DNA from 3 places in the Paenibacillus sp. TAB_01 genome. Region 1 is predicted to be linked to each of the others. Evidence: riboswitches for the same ligand, from Rfam matches in the RefSeq annotation. Region 1 holds a riboswitch; each other region holds the start of a gene.
The links. A riboswitch is a leader RNA that binds a small molecule or an ion and turns the genes downstream of it on or off. The one in region 1 is predicted to bind ZMP and ZTP.
Positions count from the first base shown of each region.

Region 2: another riboswitch for ZMP and ZTP. It lies ahead of ACHHV8_RS21125 (DJ-1/PfpI family protein); the one in region 1 lies ahead of ACHHV8_RS15290 (bifunctional 5,10-methylenetetrahydrofolate dehydrogenase/5,10-methenyltetrahydrofolate cyclohydrolase).
Region 3: another riboswitch for ZMP and ZTP. It lies ahead of rpiB (ribose 5-phosphate isomerase B); the one in region 1 lies ahead of ACHHV8_RS15290 (bifunctional 5,10-methylenetetrahydrofolate dehydrogenase/5,10-methenyltetrahydrofolate cyclohydrolase).

Region 1 is NZ_JBIFNP010000001.1:3,189,018-3,192,283, reverse strand. Features, by position in the region: gene ACHHV8_RS15310 (ATP-binding protein) at 1-11, shown strand, start outside; gene ACHHV8_RS15305 (FGGY family carbohydrate kinase) at 47-346, shown strand; gene ACHHV8_RS15300 (FGGY family carbohydrate kinase) at 297-1,160, shown strand; gene ACHHV8_RS15295 (FGGY-family carbohydrate kinase) at 1,094-1,414, shown strand; ZMP/ZTP riboswitch at 1,521-1,601, shown strand; gene ACHHV8_RS15290 (bifunctional 5,10-methylenetetrahydrofolate dehydrogenase/5,10-methenyltetrahydrofolate cyclohydrolase) at 1,663-2,526, shown strand; gene ACHHV8_RS15285 (cyclodeaminase/cyclohydrolase family protein) at 2,523-3,152, shown strand.
Region 2 is NZ_JBIFNP010000001.1:4,326,512-4,329,777, reverse strand. Features, by position in the region: gene ACHHV8_RS21130 (N-acetylglucosamine kinase) at 134-1,132, shown strand; partial or broken gene ACHHV8_RS21125 (DJ-1/PfpI family protein) at 1,230-1,852, opposite strand; ZMP/ZTP riboswitch at 1,914-1,992, opposite strand; gene ACHHV8_RS21120 (helix-turn-helix domain-containing protein) at 2,070-2,966, opposite strand; gene ACHHV8_RS21115 (glycoside hydrolase family 78 protein) at 3,113-3,266, shown strand, end outside.
Region 3 is NZ_JBIFNP010000002.1:655,578-658,843, reverse strand. Features, by position in the region: gene ACHHV8_RS36415 (manganese efflux pump MntP) at 1-76, shown strand, start outside; gene ACHHV8_RS36410 (arsenate reductase/protein-tyrosine-phosphatase family protein) at 248-826, shown strand; ZMP/ZTP riboswitch at 1,026-1,106, shown strand; gene rpiB (ribose 5-phosphate isomerase B) at 1,206-1,664, shown strand; gene ACHHV8_RS36400 (TIGR01440 family protein) at 1,695-2,318, shown strand; partial or broken gene glyA (serine hydroxymethyltransferase) at 2,365-3,266, shown strand, end outside.

The DNA of each region.
Region 1 (3,266 bases):
ATGCTCTTTAACGACAAGCCAAGTAATATTGAAGGAGAAAATGAGGATGTACTTGATCGGACTCGACGTCGGTACGACGAGCATTGGCGGTGTACTCGTGGATGGAAGCAGCGGCGACATCGTAAAATCGGTGTTAAAAGATAATTATTCCGAGTGTAATACGGCGAATTCATGGGAGCACTGCCAAGATTCCGATCGGATCTGGCGTACGGTTCGCGAGGTGCTTGCCGAATTGAGCAGCGGGAAGGTGGAGATCGGCGGCATTGGCCTGACAGGGCAGATGCACGGGATTCTGTATGTTGACAGCCAAGGGGACGCGGTTTCGCCGCTCTATACATGGCTGTAACGAAAGAGGCTCGCTGCCGTTCGGCGGAGCCGCCTCCTACGCAGAGCATTTGTCTCTGCTGACGGCCAGCCCCGTTTCCCCCGGATTCGGGATGGCTACGCATTATTATAATACGCTGCAGAGAATGGTACCGGAGAAGGCCGTTAAGCTGTGCACGATAGCGGACTTTATCGCAATGAAGCTGTGCCGCGCCAAGGAAACGGCTATCGATCCTACGCTGGCGGCCAGCTTGGGATGCTTTGACCTGGAGACGGGGGAGTTCGATCAGGCCGCATTGCGGGCCGCCCGAATCGATCCGTCGATTCTTCCCTCCATACAGCCGACGGGGACTGTGATCGGTCAAACAGAGGACGGCGTACCTGTCGCTTGCGCGGCAGGCGACAATCAGGCGAGCTTTCTGGGAGCGGTCCGGGATATCGAGCATTCCATCCTCGTAAACATAGGGACAGGCTCGCAAATCTCCGTCTTTTCCAATCATCTGCTTCAGCTGGAAGGCCTGGAGGTACGTCCTTTCCCGGGAGGCGGGTACCTCCTAGTCGGTGCGCCGCTTGGGGGCGGGAAGGCTTATGCGCTCCTGGAGCGGTTTTTCAGGGACGTATGTGCCGTATTCGGCGGCTCCGAGGGAAGTCTGTACGAGCGGATGAACGCATTGGCATTGACAGCGGCAAAGGTTCCGCCGGGCGAGGGACTGCAGGTTGCCATACGCAGTTTTTTGGAACGAGGGAGGATCAGGCTCGGCGCGGAGCGATCGACCGGATCTCAGCCGATAATTTTACGCCGCAGCATCTCGTTGCCGGTTTCCTGGAGGGCATGACCGAGGAGCTGCTCGCGTATTATTTGCGGCTCCCGGAGCCGATGAAGCAAAGCCGCAAAGTATTGGTCGGCTCGGGCAACGGCGTAAGGCAGAATCAGGCGCTGCGCAGCAGGCTGGCGCAAGCTTTTATGCTGCCCCTGGAGCTGCCGAAGTACGCGGAAGAAGCCTCCTATGGGGCTGCGATCTGCGCAGGAGTAGGGATCGGTCTGTATCAAGACTTTACTTCCGCTCCCGGCAGGCCGGGACACGCTTGAGAAGGAGTACCCCGCAGGCAGAATCGGGGCTTATGTTATTTTAGCGCAAGCGCACCTTGTGCCATATTGCCTGCTTTCAGATATATGCTATAATAAGCTTACCATTCTCGTCATGTGTGACTGGCGTAACGTGAACCGACCACGAGGGAGCACATGCATATTACCGCCGTACGCCTGGGCAAAGTATTTGGTCGATTCATGACCGGATACTTTTTTTGTTTTTACTCACCAATCAGGAGGGCGAGTCTATGTCAAAGCTTCTAAAAACGCGAGAGCTGGCCAACCAGCTCTCGGAGACGATTCAAAGCCGTGTGGAGGCATGGAAGCAAAAAGGCATCCAGCCGGCCATCGCAACCATTCTGGTTCAGGGGGATCCGGCCTCGGAATATTACGCCAAAGCCAAGGAGAAGCTGGCCCGGAAGCTTGGCGTGAAGTTTCATTTGATGGTATTTCCTGCGGATATAGCTGAGCGGCATCTGCTTGAGGTAATCGAGACGCTGAACGAGGACGTTCATATCCACGGCATCATGCTGGAGCTGCCCGTGCCGAAGCATATCCGGGCGTCCCGTCTTGCGGATGCGGTCTCTCCCATCAAGGATGTCGACGGCATCTCTCCTGCCAACAAACTGGCCTGCATGACAGGCGAAAAGGGCCTGTACCCGGCAACGCCGCAGTCCTGCATCCGCATTCTGCAGCATTACGGCTATCCGATATCCGGCAAGCACGTTGTGCTGATCGGCCGCGGCGAAACGGTGGGCCGGCCGCTGATGCAGATGCTGCTGCGCGAGAATGCTACCCTTACGGTATGTCATTCGCATACGCAAAGGCTGGAAGAGCATATCGCCCAAGCGGACATTCTCATTACCGCAGCCGGGCGCAAAGGCTTGGTCACGGCGCAGATGGTGCATCCGGAGCTGGTCATCATTGATGCCGGCATCAATGAGAACGACGAAGGCGGGATCGCCGGCGATGTAGACCCGGCGGCAGCGGAAGCCGTTGAGGCAATGACACCTGTGCCGGGTGGCGTAGGCACGTTAACGACCGTCATGCTGTTTGACAATGTTTTGAAGGCCGTACAGCTTCAACATGGAGAAGGAGGCGCGGCGGAATGAGCATGTACGATCAGACCCTCCGCGGCTTCCTGAAGGAGGCCGCTTCGAAGGCGCCTACCCCGGGCGGCGGGAGTGTAGCAGCGGTTGCCGCGGCGCTGGGCGCCTCGATGGGCTCGATGGTGGCACGGTTGACCCAAGGGCCCAGGTTTGCAGCGATTCAAGAGGAAATGACCGACCTCGCTGAGCGGATGGAACGGGCTATAGCCGATTTGGAGCATGTTCTGCAGCAGGATATCGACGCATTCGGACAATACATGGCGGCGCTTGGCCTGCCTAAGGCTTCGAAGGAGGAAAAAGCGCTCCGCTCCAAAGCGATGGAGGCTGCGGCAGAGCGATCGGCCGAGGTGCCGCTCGGATTGATGCGGCAGTGCTCTGAGTTGATGCAGAGCCTTGCGGACTACTTGGACAAGGCTAATAAGAATGTGATCTCCGATTTGGCGATCGCCATGCTGATGCTGGAGGCAGCGGTACAATCCGCATGGATCACGGTAGAGATCAACTTGTCCGGGATCAAGGCGGAAGGCGTTGCGGAGGAGTACAGGGAGCGCGGGCTGGCGCTGATCAGCCAGTGCCAAAGTTTGAAAATGGACGCGCTGCACCGGGTTAGAGTGATAATTCAGGGGTAGCCGGGCGGGAAAACAATTAATATTATTAATGATTATCGGTATTAATTGATAATCGATTATCAAGTATTTTGGTGATGGCCATTGAGCAGACTGTTGAGCAAGTCTCAGAAACAT
Region 2 (3,266 bases), 1.1 Mb from region 1:
ATTACTGTACAGCGGTCTAGATAAAGGAGGAAAATTTTAGGTGGAAGTTGAGGCTCTCCCTTCAAAATTCGAAGTAGGATTTAACGGAATGAATGTAGAATATACTGTAAATCAGGAAAAGGGAGGGTTACGGATGTACGATTTGGAGGATGTGATCATAGGAATCGATGGCGGAGGTACGCATACCCGCGTCGCAGTCAGCGATATGCAGGGAACGGTGCTGTCCTATTCTGAGCAAGGCGCCGCTTCGATCAATAAAGATGCAGGCGCAGTGCAAAATGTGCGGCAGGCCATCGTGCAGGCCTTGAAAGCTGCCGATCGGGAGCCTCGTCAAGTGAAAGGGGTTGCAGCCGGCATCGCAGGCTACGACGAGGAGGGGGACAGGGAGTGGGTTGAGCAGCTGACGGAGCTGGAAGGACTGGATTGTCCCAAATGGCATGTCAATGATGCGGTCGTTGCTCATTGCGGAGCTTTGCTCGCTCGGCCGGGCATTATCGTCATTTCAGGCACCGGCTCGATTCTGCTGGCGATTAATGAGAAGGGAGAGATGATCCGCAATTACGACTTTCATCATTATGCCGCAAGCGCTGCAAGATTTATCGCATATGACGCCGTATATGAAGCGTTAGCCCGTCAAACCGTTCCGGCGGACGCCGCATTGATCCGCAGCATGCTGGAGCACTGGGAGGCTCGTTCGCTTGAGGAGCTTTGGGGCATCGCCAGAAACGGGTTTACAGCGGACAGACGGGCGCGGGATCTGAGGTTCGGCCAATTCGCTCCCGCCGTTACGGAAGCGGCTCTCCAAGGCAGCCCGTTGGCCAGGAAAGTCTGCGACCGGGCGATTGACGAAATGATGGTAGGCATCGAAATGCTTGCGGCTGCTTTTTCCAGAGATGCCGTCACGGTGGCTTTTATCGGCAGTGTCGTGGGCAGTCCTTACTTCGCGAACCGGCTGAACGAGCGGCTCAAGCAGGGAACCGTCAAGAAGTATGAAGCCGTGACGCCGCAGTTTTCGCCGGTCATCGGCGCGGTGCTTATGGCCCGGCAGCGTCTGATGCTGCCTGTCGATAATGAGGTCATTGCCAATTTAAACAGGTGGCAGAGGCTTCAGGCAGGGCAATGGAGCTCATAGCAGACAGTAGGATAGGTGCCACGTACGAGCAGCTCTTTTACTTTTGTAAATCCGGCTTCACCTAACCACTCCCTGCCGTTTTGCGCTCCCCGGCTATTCATTGGGATCCCTTCTCCTGCAAAGGCTGGGGCTTCCAATCGTATTCCATCAATGCGGCGGCTTCAAGTGCTCTCGCTTGCCCGAGGCATTTGCCGATCACGTAGAGGGACATGTCTATTCCGGCGGACACTCCTGCGGATAAAATAATGCGTCCATTGTCTATATAGCGCGCCTCTTCCGTGATGACGGCTGAAGACGGGGCGGCCTGCCGCAGCTCCTCGACCGCCAGCCGGTTCGTTGTCAGCCGCAGGCCTTCGAGCAAGCTGGTCTTGGCTAGAATGAGCGCTCCTGTACAAACCGAGAGCACGAGCTCCGCCCGTTCCGCGCAGGTCTCTATCCAGCCGGTTACGGCCTGGTTGTGCATTTGCTGCCGCGTACCCGGTCCCCCGGGATAATAAGAATATCAGGCTGCGGGCAGTTATCGAACGCATAGGTCGGGTTGATGCTAAGCTGTCCCAAGGCTTGAACCGTCTCGGCCTTCTCCGTCACGGTGTACACGCGAAAATCTTGTCCGCGGCGGCTGCCGCTGAGGAAAGCCTCGTACGGTCCGGCAAAATCCAATATTTCGACCTGGTCAAAAAGCAAAATAGCTACATCTCTTCTCCGTTTTTCCGCTTCCATGAACGCATCTCCCTTTTGAGAAAATAAAAAGTATCCCTCCTCCACTGTGATGGAGGCTGGATACTTTTGCCCAGGCGTACGGCGTATGAAATAGATGCTTCCTCGTGGGACTCCACGTTACGCCAGTTGCATCTACCGGCACTGCTTATATTCGTTATATCAGGAATTCCATAAAATTACAATTACATTTTTTGAAGTATAGCCTATACAGGTTCCTTTACTTTTTCCGGGACTGCTGTCTGAATTCATTCGGCGTCGTGCCGACGATCCGTTTGAATACGGCGTTAAACGAGTCCATGTCTTTATAGCCGACAGTTTCGGCGATGGCGCTTATTTTGTGCCCGGTGGTGCGCAGCAGATCGCAGCTTTTTTGTATTCGCAGATTTTGCAAATAACTGCGGAAGCTTTGGCCTGTGAACTGCAAAAACAAGCGCTGCAGCTGGCGCTCGCTCCATTGTGAGCGGCCGGCCAGCTCCGCCAAGGTAACATTCCCTGGATAGTGCCGCTCTATATATTGAAGCACAGGAGAGAAGTTAACGCTTCCTTCCACGTCCGGCGTTTGCAGCTCCGGTGGTTGAAGGACTGCTTCGGCTTGCAGCCGGTACGTTTCAACAACCAGCTGCAGCAGCAGGGCATACAGAAAGGTTTGCGAGCCTTTGCGGGGGAGCCGGTATTCCTGATGCAGCTTGAGCAGCAGCTTCTCGATCGTTCCGTCCCGATCCCGCACTGAATGGCAGACAGGCCGGTCCGAATGCTGCAGAGAACGAAGGTAGGCTTCGATCTCCGGATCGGAAACAAGGCCTGTGAGCAGATGTAAGGCCGAGGCGGTGAACACGCAGTTGTAAACCACCAGAGGATATTTGGACGAATCGGCGGAGGCAGGGCGGAATACATGCGATACACCGACCGGAAGGACGAACAGCTGTCCTTTATGGACGGGCTGCACCTCTTCTTCGATGTGATGAAATCCTCTGCCCTCCGCAACATAGGCAAACTCGATGAAGTCGTGGGCATGCAGAGGCAGGTCGAAATCTTCCAGCGCCCGATTGACGAATATATGTACATTGGTTTTGAAGAGCATGTCGGCGGTCAAGGTTTGCGATGAACGTTTCATCAATCGGCTCCCTTATTCAGATTAACAAGGAATCGGCGTTTTTACCGGATGACAATGTCTGTTTTACCGGGGTTCCCGTCAAACGTTTTCCTATATCATTATAACGGATGGAAGCCTACTGACGTTAGTGAAAGGATGAGGTATCAATGCTGGAAGTACGCAAACTGCGATGTGAGTATTTGGAAAACCCCATAGGACTGGATGTGAAACGTCCCAGGATCAGCTGGCAGCTTCATTCCGATGATCGGCAGGTGAAGCAGCAGGCTTATCAGATTCAATTGTTCGAGCAGACAGATGGAG
Region 3 (3,266 bases), on a different contig from region 1:
GCGGTGGATCGGAGAATACGGCGAGGCGATGGGCGGCGTGATTTTGCTGGCCTTCGGCGTTCATTTTTTGCTGTAAGTTTTAGCTTTCTCTTTGCCCAAAGTACCGATGGGTATCCATATTTTCGCATGGATGAGGTATAATAGGGAGAGGGAGGAAGCTCCCGGCGGATCGAATCCGACAGCATGCTGCCGGAGGAGCGCCGCAGACAACGGATCTTACACAAACTGAGGAGAGGCAGGAATTCGTATGAATCGTATTCTTTTCGTTTGTACAGGCAATACCTGCCGAAGCCCTATGGCGGAAGGCATTTTACGGAGGCTCTTACAGGAGCACGGATTAGACCATATAGAGGTGCGGTCTGCAGGCGTGGCGGCCTACGACGGTTCTCCGGTATCCTCTCATGCGGCATCGATTCTGAGGGAGCAGGGCGCGCCGGCGAACTTGACCTCCAGCGCTTTGTCCCGGGAGCTGATGCAGTGGGCGGATATCGTTCTTACAATGACTACAGGACATAAGCAGCATGCGATTGGCCGGTTTCCCGAATACATTGATAAAATGTACACGCTCAAGGAATTCGTCGAAGACGATCCGGAAACGGCTCAACGCATTGCCGAGCTGGAAGAGCTGACCGCAGAGCTTCAGCTAAAGCAGGCTTTGGATCAGCAAATCAGCAAGGAAGAGAGAACGAGACTGCTCATGCTGGAGCGGGAGCTGCCCGACTATGAAATTGCCGATCCGTTCGGAGGCTCGCTTGCCATGTACCGTCAATGTGCCGAAGAGATTGAGGCGGCATTGCTCAAGCTGATCCGCAAGCTGAAGCCGTAAGTAAGTGTTAGCAGGGGCCCTGCAGTCCTTTTGGAAGAAACAGATGTGACGCCTGAAAGCCGATGTTTTTTGTGAGGGGCAAACGGATCGCACAGGCTGTACACGGCCGGAAGTCCGGCTCAGGATGAGCACGGTAATACTGGGCATTCTCAGACTTTACATCTATCGGCTTTTCCGCTATGATGAATATATAGTTAACAGGACCTGATGTAACTGGCGACGAGTGGGTGTAACCACAGTGGAGCATCAGGGTATACGGCCGGTCGCCTGGGCAAAGAGCAACGTGATGCTGGATTACAGCATACGGCTGCTCTTTTTTCGTGTTTCTGCCTGCTTTGGGTTATAATGAAGCTAATTATGGTTAGGAGGCGAAAGAAAAATGAAAGTGGCTATTGGAGCAGATCATGCAGGAGTACGTTTGAAGGATGAGCTGAAGGGATTTATCGAATCGCTGGGCCATCAGGTTGCTGATTTAGGCTGTAACTGCACCGATTCCGTAGATTATCCCGATTATGCGATTGCCGTATGCGACCAAGTGGTGGCCGGGCAAGCGGATAAAGGAATTCTCATCTGTGGAACGGGGATCGGCATGAGCATTGCAGCGAACAAAGTGCCGGGCATCCGCTGTGCGCTGGTGCACGATTTGTTCTCCGCCAAGGCAACTCGTGAGCATAATGACACGAATGTGCTGGCTCTGGGCGAACGTGTTGTCGGGCCGGGCGTTGCGCAGGAAATTATCAAAATTTGGCTTGAAACCGAGTTTTCCAATGGGGAGCGCCATACTAACCGCATTAACAAGGTAAAAGCGCTGGAAGATAAATACGCCATTCATCCTTAATGAGCATTGTGACGAAGGAGGCATGCAGCTATGAGTACTCCATCTTCATCTTCTCCTGCACAAAATGAATCATGGGATATTTCCAGTATCCGCCCCCAGCTTGAGCAGGTGCTGCGAGAGCTGGTTCAAGCGGCCAAGCTTGAAGCCGGGCAGCTGCTGGTCATCGGAACGAGCACGAGCGAGGTGCTCGGGCAACACATCGGAACCTCGGGCACCGAAGAGGTGGCAAGTCATTTGTTCACCGCCGTCGAAACGGTGCGTGCCGAGTTCGGTTTTTACCCCGTCTTTCAATGCTGCGAGCATTTGAACCGGGCGTTGGTGCTGGAGAAAGCAGCGATGAAGGAATACCGGCTGGAGCAGGTTTCCGTTGTACCTGTACCGAGAGCGGGCGGCTCGATGGCGTCCTATGCATATAAGCATCTGCCCGGTGCTTGTGTCGTGGAAACGGTCGAAGCTCATGCCGGCATCGATATCGGGGGCACGCTGATCGGTATGCACTTGAAGCGCGTAGCCGTTCCGCTGCGTCCTTCCATTCGAATGATCGGACAGGCGCCCTTGCAGATGGCCTATACCCGTCCTAAGCTGATTGGAGGCGCAAGAGCGGTTTATGTGCCGCAAGCCGAGACTGCTGCAGAGATCGACACCTGCTCTTAAAGGATTTTTCAGTCATTTTATAGATAGGCATACCTGAGGAGGAATTATTGTGGAACAACTTCGTAATCAAGACCCTAAAATCGTTGAGGCTATGAACTTGGAGCTGGGCCGTCAACGCGATAAAATCGAGCTGATCGCATCCGAGAACTTCGTGAGCCAAGCTGTGCTTCAGGCAATGGGCACTGTGTTGACGAACAAATATGCGGAAGGCTACCCGGGCAAGCGTTACTATGGCGGCTGCGAATATGTCGACATTGTGGAAGATATCGCGCGCGACCGCGCCAAAGAATTGTTCGGTGCCGAGCATGCGAACGTACAGCCTCACTCCGGCGCACAAGCGAACATGGCGGTTTATTTGGCTGCACTTCAACCAGGTGACACTGTGCTCGGTATGAATCTGGCGCACGGAGGCCACTTGACACACGGAAGCCCGGTCAATGCTTCCGGTATTTTGTACAACTTTGTCGCTTACGGAGTTAGAGAATCCGACTCCCGCATCGATTATGACGATGTCCGCAAAGCGGCGTTCAAGCATAAGCCTCGTCTGATTGTAGCGGGCGCGAGCGCTTATCCCCGCACGATCGATTTCGAAGCTTTGGCCTCCATCGCTAACGATGTCGGCGCTCTGTTTATGGTGGATATGGCTCATATCGCCGGTCTGGTTGCCGCTGGTTTGCATCCGAACCCGGTGCCGCACGCTCACTTTGTTACAACAACGACGCACAAAACGCTTCGCGGTCACTCGCGGCGGTATGATTTTGTGCCGTAAGCCATGGGCAGCCGCTATCGATAAAGCAGTGTTCCCAGGCTCCCAAGGCGGCCCTCTGATGCATGTTATCGCAGCAAAAGCGGTAGCTTTGGGCGAAGCGCTTCAGCCTGATTTTACAACTTACGCGCAAAATGTAATCAACAACGCGAAAGCTTTGTCGGAAGCGTTAGTATCCGAAG